2 linked regions of the Peribacillus sp. FSL E2-0218 genome follow. The protein of the gene in region 2 interacts with the protein of the main gene of each other region in a pairwise test. Links are inferred from orthologs where the notes say so. Each region holds a gene or a part of one and is shown on either strand. Other genes may lie near its edges.

What was found.
Region 1: the proteins of MHI53_RS18745 (region 2) and paaC interact in binary tests that used the Escherichia coli proteins (3 or more experiments, as listed by UniProt). The link is inferred for Peribacillus sp. FSL E2-0218 from one-to-one orthologs.

The regions. Positions count from the first base shown.
Region 1 is NZ_CP150304.1:1,136,908-1,143,760, reverse strand. The notes cover bases 3,849-6,773. They hold paaC (1,2-phenylacetyl-CoA epoxidase subunit PaaC), read right to left. Parts: upstream 5,749-6,773; coding sequence 4,948-5,748; downstream 3,849-4,947. Other genes in these bases: paaA (1,2-phenylacetyl-CoA epoxidase subunit PaaA), read right to left, coding at 6,116-6,773; paaB (1,2-phenylacetyl-CoA epoxidase subunit PaaB), read right to left, coding at 5,738-6,097; paaD (1,2-phenylacetyl-CoA epoxidase subunit PaaD), read right to left, coding at 4,423-4,920; MHI53_RS05420 (EthD family reductase), read right to left, coding at 4,098-4,403; MHI53_RS05425 (enoyl-CoA hydratase-related protein), read right to left, coding at 3,849-4,101. In the rest of the region: MHI53_RS05445 (acetyl-CoA C-acyltransferase), read right to left, coding at 1-16; MHI53_RS05440 (3-hydroxyacyl-CoA dehydrogenase), read right to left, coding at 13-885; MHI53_RS05435 (aldehyde dehydrogenase family protein), read right to left, coding at 1,001-2,518; MHI53_RS05430 (enoyl-CoA hydratase-related protein), read right to left, coding at 2,541-3,314; more of MHI53_RS05425, read right to left, coding at 3,325-3,848; more of paaA, read right to left, coding at 6,774-6,853. UniProt on the Escherichia coli protein: Component of 1,2-phenylacetyl-CoA epoxidase multicomponent enzyme system which catalyzes the reduction of phenylacetyl-CoA (PA-CoA) to form 1,2-epoxyphenylacetyl-CoA. The subunit C may be essential for structural integrity of the alpha subunit.
Region 2 is NZ_CP150304.1:3,896,035-3,902,856, forward strand. What follows is about bases 2,767-5,660. They hold MHI53_RS18745 (response regulator), read right to left. Parts: upstream 4,619-5,660; coding sequence 3,914-4,618; downstream 2,767-3,913. Other genes in these bases: MHI53_RS18740 (citrate:proton symporter), read right to left, coding at 2,767-3,738; MHI53_RS18750 (sensor histidine kinase), read right to left, coding at 4,633-5,660. In the rest of the region: MHI53_RS18720 (NAD(P)/FAD-dependent oxidoreductase), read left to right, coding at 1-524; MHI53_RS18725 (MerR family transcriptional regulator), read right to left, coding at 595-1,332; MHI53_RS18730 (DUF1256 domain-containing protein), read left to right, coding at 1,542-1,865; MHI53_RS18735 (hypothetical protein), read right to left, coding at 2,236-2,382; more of MHI53_RS18740, read right to left, coding at 2,443-2,766; more of MHI53_RS18750, read right to left, coding at 5,661-6,231; MHI53_RS18755 (VOC family protein), read right to left, coding at 6,316-6,774; MHI53_RS18760 (AAC(3) family N-acetyltransferase), read right to left, coding at 6,771-6,822. UniProt on the Escherichia coli protein: Member of the two-component regulatory system DpiA/DpiB, which is essential for expression of citrate-specific fermentation genes and genes involved in plasmid inheritance.

The sequences.
Region 1 (6,853 bases), 2.8 Mb from region 2 along the record:
TCACGACATCCTTCATTTCCTCACCAGCTCTCCATCTTTTGTATAATCATACACGCCCCTGCCTGACTTGCGGCCAAGCCTGCCTGCTTTAACATACTGTTCAAGCAGCGGCGCCGGACGGTACTTCTCCCCAAGCTTGCTATGTAAATACTTTAGGTTATTTAAACGGGCATCCAATCCAACCAAATCCCCCAGCTCGAATGGCCCCATCGGGTAATTCAGCCCTAACTTAATGGCCTTATCAATTTCTTCAGGTGTCCCTAAACCCTCTTGAAGCATATAAAACGCTTCATTTCCTACGAGGCAGCTGATCCTGCTCGTCACGAACCCTGGGAATTCATTGATGACCACGGTTTCTTTCCCCATTTTTCCGGCAACTTCCTTAATTACGGCTGCCGTTTCATCACTTGTTTCAAGTCCGCGCACAATTTCCACGAGCGGCATCTTTTGAACAGGATTAAAAAAATGCATGGCAATCGTTTTTTCGGGGCGTTTACCATAAGATCCAATTTCAGTCGGGCTCATGGTGGAAGTATTCGTTGCAAAGTAACAGGCTTCGTTTGCATACTCTTCAAGCGTTTCAAAAACGGCTTTCTTAATTTCCGGTTTTTCCGGAACGGCCTCTATGATTAGATCGGCAGCTGCTGCCGCTTCTTTCAAATTGGAAGAATATGAAAATCTATTTTTTGCGGAAGCCGCTTCCTCCTTGCTGATTTTTTGATAACGGACACCCTTCTCAAAAATGGAATCAATTTCATTTTTTGCGCTTTCCAATGCCGTTTGACTCACATCCACCAATATTACATCGAATCCTCCAGTTGCCCCTACGTAGGCTATTCCCCTGCCCATGACCCCGGACCCGACGATCACTAGATTTTTAATCATCAACCATTCCTCCTTTTACTTAAAGAGGGCCGGCTACAACGAATCAGATCAGCATTCATCCATACATGAATTACTTATCCGACAATCGTTTTGCCAGCCATCTATTTATGTTCGATTAAATGCCGAAAGGATTCAAGGGACGGCTTCCATGATAGGAAATGATGCTTTTCGTTTCTGTATAAAGATCGAGTGTTTCAATACACAGCTCACGTCCGAATCCTGATTGTTTATACCCTCCGAAAGGGGTTCCAGGAAAAGCGGAGAATGGGCAGTTCACCATGACGATTCCCGCTTCGATTTGATTGGCCACTCGGGTCGCACGTCCGCCATCCTTTGTCCAAAGCGCTGAACCTAGTCCAAACTCTGTATCATTCGCGAGCCTGATGGCTTCTTTTTCATCTTTGAATTTCATAATGACGACCACGGGACCGAATATTTCCTCTTTCACTACATTCATATCATGATTGACATTGGCAATGACCGTCGGCTCAAACCAGTAGCCTCCTTCAAAGCCTTCAATGACCGCAGGCTTTCCGCCGGTTAGGATATCCGCACCATCCGATATGGCCGATTGAACATAATTATTGATGACATCCAATTGCCCCTGATCTATGATGGCCCCGACATGCGTTTCTTTATCGAGCGGATTGCCCAATTTCAATTTCTTCGTTTTTTCTACGAACTTGGCAACGAATTCTTCATAAATGTCTTCATGCACATATAGACGCGATCTAGCTTCGCAAGATTGTCCGGTATTGTAGAAAATGCCATATAGGGAGCCATCGATAGCTGCTTCAAGGTCGGCATCTTCAAAAACGATATTAGGAGATTTTCCGCCAAGCTCCAATGTTACCCTCTTTAATGTTTGGGAAGCTTTACCCATGAGGTCCCTGCCGATTGGCGTAGAACCAGTGAAGGCGACCTTATTCACGTTAGGATGCTCGACTAGGTAATTCCCTACGTCCGCTCCAGGACCAGGGATGATATTGACCACCCCGGACGGCACACCCGCTTCCAAACAGATTTCCCCTAAGACGATGGCAGTCAGCGGCGTTAAGGAGGCCGGCTTGACGATCACCGAGCAGCCAACTGCAATTGCAGGGGCAATTTTCCAAGCTGCCATCATCATTGGATAATTCCAAGGAATGATTTGGGCGCAAACTCCCACTGGCTCTTTCTCGGTATAGTTATGGAATTGGCCAGGTACGTTATTGACAGATCCGCGGTGCGCAACTAAAGCACCTGCATAAAATTCGAAATCCTCTATCGCCTGCATGACTTGGCCCTGCGCTGCCGATATGGATTTTCCGCTGTTCAACACTTCCAGCTCAACCAATTCATTGAAGCGGGAACGCATGATTGCCGCAATTTTATTCAATACACGGGAACGTTTATTAATCGGGGTTTTCTTCCATTTACCTTTATCAAAAGCTTCACGTGCAGCTTGAACCGCCTTTTCCGCATCTTCCTTAGTGGCTTTTGCCACCTTGGCGATGATTTCGCCAGTTGCAGGATTGCATGCATCCAAAGTCGATCCGTTAGAGCTTTCCACTCTTTCCCCATTAATGATCAGGTGGTAATAATCACGTTTCGTTTCCGCTTTTTCAAATGCCGCCTCTTGAACTTTAACCATGTAATCCCTCTCCCTTTTTATATTACTTTCCTATGAACTGAGCTTTCCTTTTTTCGGTGAACGCTGCCACGCCTTCAGCAAAGTCCTGCGTCAAACCGGCGATTCGCTGGCCTTCCGCTTCTTCGGTTAAGTATTCATCCAATGAAAGGTGATAGGTTGCCTCTAAGTATCTTTTGATCAAGCCGATTGCTTTCGTCGGCTTGGCTGCGATATTCCCTGCAAAGGCCCTCAATTGCTCGTTCCATTCATCCACACCGATCACTTTCGTTGCGAGTCCGATGGCTTTTGCCTCGGAGGCAGTGACCTTTTCTCCCAATAAGGATAGTTCCAAGGCCTTCGCATGGCCAACGATTCGCGTGAGGTAGTACAGGTTGCCTGAATCAGGTATCAAACCGATATTGACAAAAGCATTTATAAAACTGGCATTTTCGGAAATTAGCCGAAAATCGCATGCAAGTGCCAGGCTGAAGCCGGCCCCTGCCGCCACACCGTTTACTGCCGCAATGATAGGTTTTTCGCAACGAGAAATTTGCTGCATCATCGGGCCGTAGTCCTCACGGAGCACTTGACCTAAATGCTTGCTTTCATCCACTTCCAATAAATCCTGTCCCGAGCAAAAGGCCCTGCCTTCCCCGGTGATGATAATGGCACGTACAACGTCAGATTCCGCAGATGCTTTGATCGCTTTCTTTATTTCCCCATTCATTTGGGAAGTAAAGGCATTAAGTTTATCAGGACGGTTCAAAGTAAGCCAAGCGACTCCATTTTCAACCCTATATGTGATCGTTTCGTACATAGAGCACTCCTTATCCGCCTGTGAATTTAGGCTTTCTTTTTTCAACAAACGCACTCATTCCTTCTTTTTGGTCCCCTGATGCAAAAAGAAGATAGAAGTTCTTCCGTTCAAACTGCATCCCCTCATATAAGGAATGGTCAACGGCTTTATTGACGGATTCTTTAATCAGCCTTACCGCCAACGGAGGTTGCTTCGCAATCTTTTGAGCAAAATCAACCGCTACTTCCATTAACAATTCAGGAGCGACGATCTTATTGATGAAACCATAATGCAGGGCTGACTTTGCATGGATCCTCTCGGCTGTCAATATCCATTCAAGCGCCTTCGTTTTGCCCACCAATTTCGTCAGCCTCTGCGTTCCTCCTGCACCAGGCATGACTCCCAACGTGACTTCCGGAAAGGAAAATTGGGTGTCGCTGGCAGCAATCAGGAAATCACAGGCTAAAGCAAGCTCGAAGCCACCACCGAATACAAAGCTTTTCACAGCCCCGATTATTGGCTTCCTGATTAGATTGATTCGATCCCAATCGGCAAATTGATTCGTTAACTCCAAAGTGATTGGGCTGTCATTCACCATCTCGTCAATATCTGCCCCGGCAGAAAATGCTTTTCCATTTCCAGACAGCAAAATCACCTTCACTTGGGAATCGATGTCGAATGCTTCCATCGTCGAAACGATTTCACTGATCATCTTCCTATTAAGGGCATTCAATTGCTTCGGCCTGTTTAGAAAGATGAATCCAATGCCGTCCTCGATCGACGTTTCAATGAACTGGAGCGCATTCATTTCATTTCTTCGCCAATCATCATCGTCACTAACTTCCCTGCAAAGCCCATTAAGTCTTTCCCCGATGCTTTTCCTTCTGGGGAACTCATTCCTTTTTGGAGGGCATCATGGTTTTCATAATACATTTCACATAGAATGTGATATTCAGAGTCTTTGCCCATTGGAGTCCCGATTATTTTAGTGACCTCCATTTTTTGAAGACCAGGGATTTTTTCTGTTAACGGACCGTGGACATTGAAATAGTGCTCATCGAATTCTTCCTTGTTTTCAGGTTGTTTATATAGGGCAATTAGCTTTATCATGTTAGAAAACCTCCATTTATTAGATCATTTTTATCATCGGTTTCATTGCTTCGAACGGGTTTTTACATGCTTTGCAATATAAGATGCTGCGGCAGGCTGTCGGGCCGAATATATTCTCCATCGTGACATATTTTGATTCACAATACGGACAATCTATATGCCATGATCCATCTTTTTTCATTTGTCTGGGAGGGGGGGAGATCCCGAAAACCTTCAATCCTGCTTTCCCTTTTTCCGTAATACGATCGGACGTCCAGGAAGGGCAGCGCAAAAATGTAACGCTTACATTCCTTACCGTTGGAAGCTGTTTTACAGCCGTCTCCACATTTTTCTGAATGATTGGCAATGCCGGGCATCCCAGAAAGGTCGGCAGCATTTTCACCGATACGTCCGGGCCCGAAACCGTCACTTCTTCAACCATTCCCAAATCCAGAATGCTTACTGTATCGATTTCGGGATCTTTAACGTCTTCCAGAAGCTTATATATTTCATCTGAGTTTATCAGTACGGTCGACATGATATCCCTCCCCTTTTCTCTAATGGTTCACCATGAAGCAGCTTTATCGGACGCATACACTTCGCTTAACGTTTCGAGCGCCGTTTCCAAATCCTCCGTGTGCACGCCGTTTCGCCCATCACCTTTGGCCATGCCCATTTCAAATGTGGTAACTAAGCCTACACTTTCAAAAACCGGGGTGATGGCCTCGATCCATTTCTTCCGTAAGGTCGCTTCGCCCTCTATCAAGCCTTGCTCCACCATTTCTTCGCCATATTGTCCAAGTGAAAACACGCCGGCGAAATTCGGTAAGGTTTTCTCAATCGCTGCTTTCATTTTCGAAACCGCTTCCTCGTGATCCGAACCAAGCAATTGGACGAACCACAATTTCCAGTGCATCAAATGATAGTAAAGTTCCATCTGTACCTTTTGCGCGACTTCAGCAAGCGGTTCATAAGAGCTTGATTGCAGAGATTGAATCTTGATCGCTTTAGCCTGAGTGTAAAAATAATTCCGTACCACTGCAAAGGCCCAATCATAATCAGGGTCTTTCATATAATGTCCGGGACCATTGGCAGCTTCGAGAATGATGGCATTGCGCCGTTCATTGGCGGGACGGTCGTGGGCGAGCCGATCTGCCGTTCCCTCCCCGATTTCTTCCAATAATTGATAAAATATCGCGGCATGCCCCATCGTATCTTGGGCTATCGAGGAGGATGCCACATCTTCCTCGATATGGGGAGCGAGCCCCAGCCATTCAGAACCACGATATGCATGGATAAAATCATCATCGGCCAAGTGAAGCAGCAATTCCTTGATTGCCATGTTCTTCAATGATTCATTCTCCATCTTTCACACCTCCCGCCCAAGACATTATTTCTTTTTCATCGAGCATTTCCTGCTCATACTTCCGCCATTTTTTCTTCAGGTACCCATATCCTTTTGTGGTCCTGTAATCTTTGTTGTCCATACGCTGAAGCGTTTTCTTCTCATCGGCCGTCATTTTCCGTATATCCTGTCTTTTGACGACCCAGATATCATCAACTGCTTCTCGTCTCATGAAATTCTCCTGTGCCATCATGATGGCGATATCCTCATTCGGGGCCAGCAGGCTAAACTGATATTGAACGGGCGAGGATTTCGTTTTACGGCTAAATACTTCAAATTCTTCAAAGTAAGTTGCTTGTCTTGGTTCCATACCTTCCTTCCCCCTCCCTTAGATGACCTTCGGAGCCAAGGCTTCCCGTACCCATTTATTATTTTCATAGGAAATTCTTCGAAGATTCAGGCGATCCTGTGAACGTGGTCCTTTATTCCTCGCCATCACCTTCAATTTGCTCCAATCAGGTTGCTTGTATATCCAGGTTTTCGATTCTTTATCAAATCGAAGGGTTTCATCCGGGATGGTATAGCCGAGTGAAAGGATCCGCTTCACATATTTGGAAAAGAAGGCCTGGCGAAGCTCTTCATTCGTACTCGTTCTGATTCTGTACCTAATCGTTACATCCTGTTTGGATGACCCCACCTCATTCTTGCTTGGAGGGCCAAAGAAAAGCAGCAATGATTCCCACCAATAATCGATCGAGTCCTGAACCAATCTCCTTTGTTCTTCCGTCCCTTCGGCCAAAGCCATGATGATCGCCTCGCCATGCTGGGCGTGAAAAACTTCTTCGGCACAAATCCGGTGTAACGCACGGGAATATGGTCCATATGAAGCGCCTAGCATATTCGTTTGGGAGATGATCGCCGCCCCGTCTACAAGCCAGCCAATCAAGCCCGCATCTCCCCAAGTCTTGGCCTCCATATGGAAGACATTATGAAACTTTAAATCTCCATTAAATAAATCCTGCATAAGATCATCCCGTTTTTTGCCGAACGGCTTTAGCAAATCCTCGACGACACGAAGCAATAATTGTCCATGCCCCATTTCATCCTGTACCTTTGCCATGATTCC
Region 2 (6,822 bases):
TAGATTCAGAAGGAGTGACTTTACAATCAGGCGGACGGATTCCGGCATTAACGGCCATTTGGTCAGCAGGTGTTAAGGCAAGTCCGTTGGCGGCAGATTTCCCTGTAGAGAAGGATGAATTGGGACGCATGCCAGTCGATGCAAATTTGAAAGTGAAAGGAATGTCTTCCGTCTTCACCGCCGGAGATACAGCTCTTGCAATGACGGATGAAAATCATGCAGCCTTGATGACCTGCCAGCATGCCATGCCTCAAGGAAAAGTCGCTGGCCATAACGTTGTCTGCGACTTACTCGGCATCGAGGGGATCCCCTACAAGCAGGAACAATATGTCACTTGCCTTGATTTAGGTCCATGGGGTGCCCTATTTACGAATGGCTGGGACCGCATTCCGCAATATCAAGGGGAAGAAGCGAAAAAAATAAAAATGAATATCAATCAAGCGGTCATTTATCCGCCTTTAACAGGAAAACGGGAAGACCTATTCGAAGCATCGACACAAATCATCCCAGATACAAGAATATAATGGACTGTACAAAAAAGCGGCGGAAGCTTGTGGACTTCCGCCGCTTTTTCGTCTTCTGGTCAAGGAACCCCTACTTTTGATTAACGTCGGCAAAATGTGCCATCGCCTCACACATGAACTGGGCTAAGCCATCACCATATTGGTCGATATTTTTCGTGAAGCGTTGGTCATCGACGTACATTTGCCCTAATCCTTTGAAAGCGTCAAGTGAATATTTGCCGAAGTTATGGTTCAAGCAGTCATACCATTCCTTAATAGCTGCCTGTGCCTCTTCTGACTGAGGAGAGGCCGCCCGGATGGACGCAAGTTTTGTATATATGTCCGAAACGGCTTTTTGGGCATCTTTGGACAGCCCCGCCACTCTTGCATTCGATACATCGACAGCTTCATCCCCCCATCGCTTGCGGGCTTCCTGTTCATATGGATTATGACTGAAGTCGAACCCTTCAAATTTTTCTTTGTCCGTCATTTGGATTTCCCCTTTCATATGCTTGATCGTCTTATCTACCGTATAGATCAATTTATCCAGCTGACTGCGCTTCTCTATAAGCATTTTTTGATGCTGTCTCAACGCTTCCTGCTTATTAAACGAGGCGCTGCTTATCATTTGTTTGATTTCCTTCAAAGGCATGTCAAGTTCCCTGAAAAACAGGATTTGCTGCAGCATCTCCAAATTTTCATCGGAATATAGCCGATAACCGGAATCGGTTGTTTCCTCTGGCGATAATAACCCGATTTCATCATAATAATGCAAGGTCCGCACACTGATGCCCACTAAATCAGCAAGTTCTTTCACTTTCATTGCCACTGTGTCTTACCTCCTTTCGTATCTTTTACTTTAAAGTATTACGCAACGTGAGGGTCAAATGGGAAAAGGAAGCTTTTTCTTCCTACTCACAAAAGCGAGCAAAGTCCATAACTGATCGCTTTATCCTTTACCCTGGATCTTTTTGGGGGAATATATAATCTTGATCAAGATGTCACGGTTCTTTAGTAAATGGGGAAAGGGGTGCGGGCATGTATCCTTTTAACGGAAGGAAAAAAAGGAAGCCAAAAGAAGAAATACACGATTGCACCCCATACATATTGGAAAGGGATGGAGAAGCAGAAGTGCCTGAGATGTCTTCTCGAATCGCAGGAATCAATCAGTCGCACCCTCAAGAGATGGTCTTTTTATGTATTGGTTCAGATCGTTCCACAGGAGATTCATTCGGACCTTTAGTAGGAACGATGTTAAAGGAAAAACAAGTCCCTTATCATGTCTTTGGAACACTATCAGAACCTGTCCACGCCCTTAATTTGAAAAATACTTTGAACGAAAAAAAAAATACCATTTACTGATTCCTATATTTTGGAATCGATGCATGTTTGGGCGGCCACCATCAAATCGGCACTATTCAAAAGGTCCTTTTCGCCCCGGTGAAGCCATAAATATCTCCTTGCCTGAACTTGGTGATCATCAGTTAACAGCCGCCGTGAATTGTTTAGATCCCCTCCTGCCCCAGCAATCTTTACATGATGCGAGATTGGATACAGTCATGAACCTTGGCCGGGGCAACCGCGAAAATCATTAGTAACACCGTCGTAAAAAATGGGAAAACCCCAATAAAGCCTTAGCTTATTTCGGGGTGTGAATTTGCTGTTTGGTTTGTGTTTGACCCGCACTTTTGCAACGACCATTCATCGATCATTATGCTTCTTACCCAATCTTTTATGCTACACCTGGATCATTAAAGTAAATAACCTCTGATAGAATCCTATCCCCTTCAATGTTACAATAAACCTCCCGTGCGGCTTGTTCCGTTTCAAATTCATACATGACGATACCTCTGCTTTTATAGAGTGTGATGATCCACATTAAGAAACCCTCCCATTATCAGTACCTTTGGCCGTAAGATACGACTACATTCCCTTTTCACTAAATGACTCCGATGATTATCGCAGCTATGGTCATGACAGTGACAGTCCCCAATGCCCACTTTATCGCGAACCGCTGGATATCCCTGAAGTCCGTTCCAACCAAACCGATCAGCAAATGTGCTGCCGCCACCAAAGGACTCAGTACGTGTATCGGCTGACCGATCAAGGAAGCACGCCCTATTTCCGCCGCGCTGATCCCATAAGCATCAGCGGCTTGTGCGATAATGGGCAGCACACCAAAATAGAATGCATTATTCGACATAAAGAACGTGAATGGGGCACTGGCATATGCTACTATGACCGGTAAAAACGGCCCCAACGGTTCTGGGATCAGCGAGACCAACGTAATGGCCATTGCATCGATCATTTTCGTTCCGGACATGATACCGGTAAAAATCCCGGCTGCGATGACAATTGACACGACGGCCAATGCATTTTTCGAGTGGACGGCGATTCGATCCTGCTGATCTTTCAAATCAGGATAATTGACCACTAACGCAATGGCGAACGCAACCATGAATAAAATGGTCAAAGACATGAAATCAATGATTAATGATGCCATCAGCACGACCGTTAAAATGAAATTGAACCAGACCAATTTCGGGCGGCGATAATCACGGGAAACGGTTGTTGCAGCTATCTCGGAATTAGCTTTCGTGTGATTATGCTCGATCTCTATTACGCCCAATCTCTTTCGTTCCATTTTACCCAATATAAAGGCTGCAATAAGAACCCAAATGAGGCCAAAGCCCATGACAGGAATCATTGGCAAGAATAATTCAGATGCGTCAAGATTCAAAGAAGCCATGGCCATGGCAGAGGCTCCCCCCCACGGTGTCATGTTCATTACACCCATGGATAACATGGCTACGGTGGCTAAAATCAATTTGTTCATTCCCAGGCGTTTATAAAGGGGCAATAGTGCCGAAACAGTAATGATGTAGGTAGTGGTCCCATCCCCATCCAAGGCGACGGTCATGGAGAGAATGGATGTTCCCAATACTATTTTCAAGGGATCCCCTTTTACTATTTTCAATATTTTAGAAATAAGGGGATCAAACAAACCAGAGTCTATCATTATTCCAAAATATAATATGGCGAATAAAATCATGATGGCTGTTGAAGCGATCCCTTCAACACCATCCTGCATCATCGGTCCCAGTTCAGTCAAAAATCCTCCAATCACTCCAAATATGATTGGCACGAGCATTATCGCCACTAGTGCAGATAGTCGCTTCGACATAATTAAATACATGAATACGGCAATCATGGAAAATCCTAAAATGGATAACATCTTCAAACTCCCTTCGATAGTCAAACGTGATAGCGCTTTCTTTAGAGACTATCATCCATTACGCATTCTTCACATATAAAGGAAATAATTAGAGTTTTTTTCATAAATGGAGTTTTAATCATTTTTTTCACGCCTGAAAATGAAAAACCGCTAAGGAGGAAAGCGAGTTCCTTCATTAGCGGTTTTTTAGCTTATATTTTCTCTCAGGCCGTCCCACACCTCCATACAATACTTCGACTTCCATTTCATTGCAGGAAACCAGATACTCCAAGTACCTACGCATAGTGGAATAACTGATGCCAACGAGTTGACCTAGTTCATCAGCATTTAAAGGGCCATTGACGTTTTGAATCTTATTTCTGACCATTTTCAAAGTATGCTTGTCAATTCCCTTGGGAAGAGTATTCATTTGAACATCATTGGCTGTAGGTGAATGACTTGGGGTCCGAAAAAGAGTATCCACTTTCTCTTGATTTACCAAGTTATTATTCTCCAGCTGCTTTCTCGTCTGCTCGTATTGATTGAGCGTTGCAAGCAGCTTATCGATAATGATCGGTTTTATAAGATAACCAAAAGCCCCGCCCCTGATCGCCTCGCTGACTGTTTCGGTATCATTCGCGGCGGTGATCAGGATTACGTCAATCCCCCGGTACTCGCTCCTGATTTCCCGGAGAAGCTCAATTCCATTCATATCCGGTAAAAAGATGTCCAATAAAATCAAGTCCGGTTGGGCAACATCCAATATGTTTAATGCCTGCTTGCCTGTACTGGCGGTGGCAATGACAGTGAATTGATCTAGTTGATTGGTGAAATGTTTATATATGTTCACTGCATTTTCGTCATCTTCCACAATGACAACTGTAATCGGTCCTTTGGACATGCAGGCGCCTCCATTCATGCTTTTGTATCCTTCGGTAAGGCAATCGTAAATCTCGCTCCGCCCAAGTTACTGCGGTCAATATAAATTTGACTGCTTAAAAGGTCAATGGAATTTTTTACAATGGCCAAACCGATTCCATGATTTTCCCCCGTCTTCGTCGTATATCCATTTGTAAAAATAATATCTTCCATTCCTTGCGGGATGCCAAGGCCGTTATCCTCAATATCAAATATAATTTCATTCCCTAAATCCGTAAATGAAACTTTGACCTTCCCCTTGTTTTTATTCCGTTGCCAGGCTGCCTCCATCGCATTATCAATTACATTACCAATAATGGAAACCAAATGATGGGCATCCTCGGGCTTTAATGTGCTGTTTAAATTGCTTTCCTCATCTATTTCCAGCATAACCTGCAATTCCTTTGAACGGTTTTTCTTCCCAAGTAAACAGGCTGCAATTAAAGGATCTTTAACCGATGACATAAGAAACGATATGATATCCTGCCTCTCCCTCACTTCAGAAGAGATGATGTTCAATGCCCGATCATACTGTTTTAAGCTAAGCAATCCATAAATGGTATTCAATTTGTTTAAGAACTCATGGTTTTGTGCCCGCATATTTTCTGAAAAGGCCTTGATTTCCGAAAATTCTTCCGTTAATTGTTCAATTTCGGATACCGTTCTTATTGTTAACACGACGCCCCTGACGTTATTATGATTTAAGATCGGTGACAAATCCACAATATACAGCTGTTGCCCTAAAAGTACCTTGCGATTGAACTTCCCCTCTTTTGTGCTGAATACACTTTTGATGAGTTTTGCTAAATGACCATCCACAATCCGCTTTCCCACCATAAGCTGATGATCAGGGAACAATTCACGTGCCCTTTTATTCATGGAAGTAACCTGTTTTCCAATATTGATCGTAATGGTGGCATTCCGGATGGCATCAAGTGCCGCTTCCCTTTCTTGATACAAAAAAGAAATTTCCTCCGGTTCTAAACCTAATATAAGTTTTTTTAAGCGTCGAGCTATGACTATGGCCCATACGATTCCTGCCAGGATTGGGATCAGCGACAATTGAAAGATTTTCATTTTATAATTGGATAGTTGATTTTGCACATTCTCCACTAAAAAACCTACAGATGAAACACCGATGATCTCCCCTTTATCATTCAGGATAGGTGTCTTCGCCTTAATTGCCGGTCCCGAAATTCCATTTCCTTGATAGATGATTGATTTGTGTTCATTGAATACTGCATCATTACTGGTTGCCGTAGGCTGCCCGATATATTCTGGATTTGGATGGGAGTAGCGAAGTCCCTTATGGTTCGCAATGGTTACATAATCGGCACCTGTAGTATGACGGATCCTTTCCGATTCGGGCTGGATCACATCCGATGGATGATCCTCCGTGAATCCCTGGATGATCTTTGGGTTTTGAGCCGCTAATTGGGCCACGGTCATTGCTTGCTTGCCCACATAGTTTTCAACGATATCTTCCAGCAATGAAGAGAATAGAATGCTCACAAGCAAGGTACTGATAAAAACAACGAAGATGATGAGTAAGGTCATTTGAGTTAATAAGTTCACTTTAAAATGTTTAACGTCCACTTTTATGCCTTTCAGCCTTTCCGTATTGATTGCTCATACTCGTATACTAAATTTATCCTTTTTTTCCTGTATGTAAGAATCCCATCACCTGAGCAATAGTTCCTCCCATTCTTCCAATGAAAGCTTGTCGGTCATCTGCTTATACGCATCAGGGACTTCAACCGGACACATCAATTCCAAGCTATTGCCATCCGGATCTTGAAAGTAGACAGAAGCATTCCCTTGTTGCGGACGGACAAAAGGTTCGATGGATGTCCTTCCTCCAAAAGGTACCACTTCTATTTGCAAGGATTGGAGCCAAGCCATTGCCTGTTTCATATTTTCATAAGTTACCCGAAAGGCGATATGCTTTAATGAGGGATGATAAGGGGTTTTGTATTCTTTTCCCTCCCAAAGACCGACCCAGCTTTTGTTCTCCTCTATCCAAAAGAAGGCCGTCTCTTCATCCCTCCAAGCAAGCTTCAAACCTATTTTCTTATAAAAATGAATGGAAACTTCCAAATCTTCGACTGGTAAATGCGCTTCATATAAACCTTCTATCATAATATACCATCCTTTCTCGCTTGGATTTCCCGCACAGCATTCCGATTG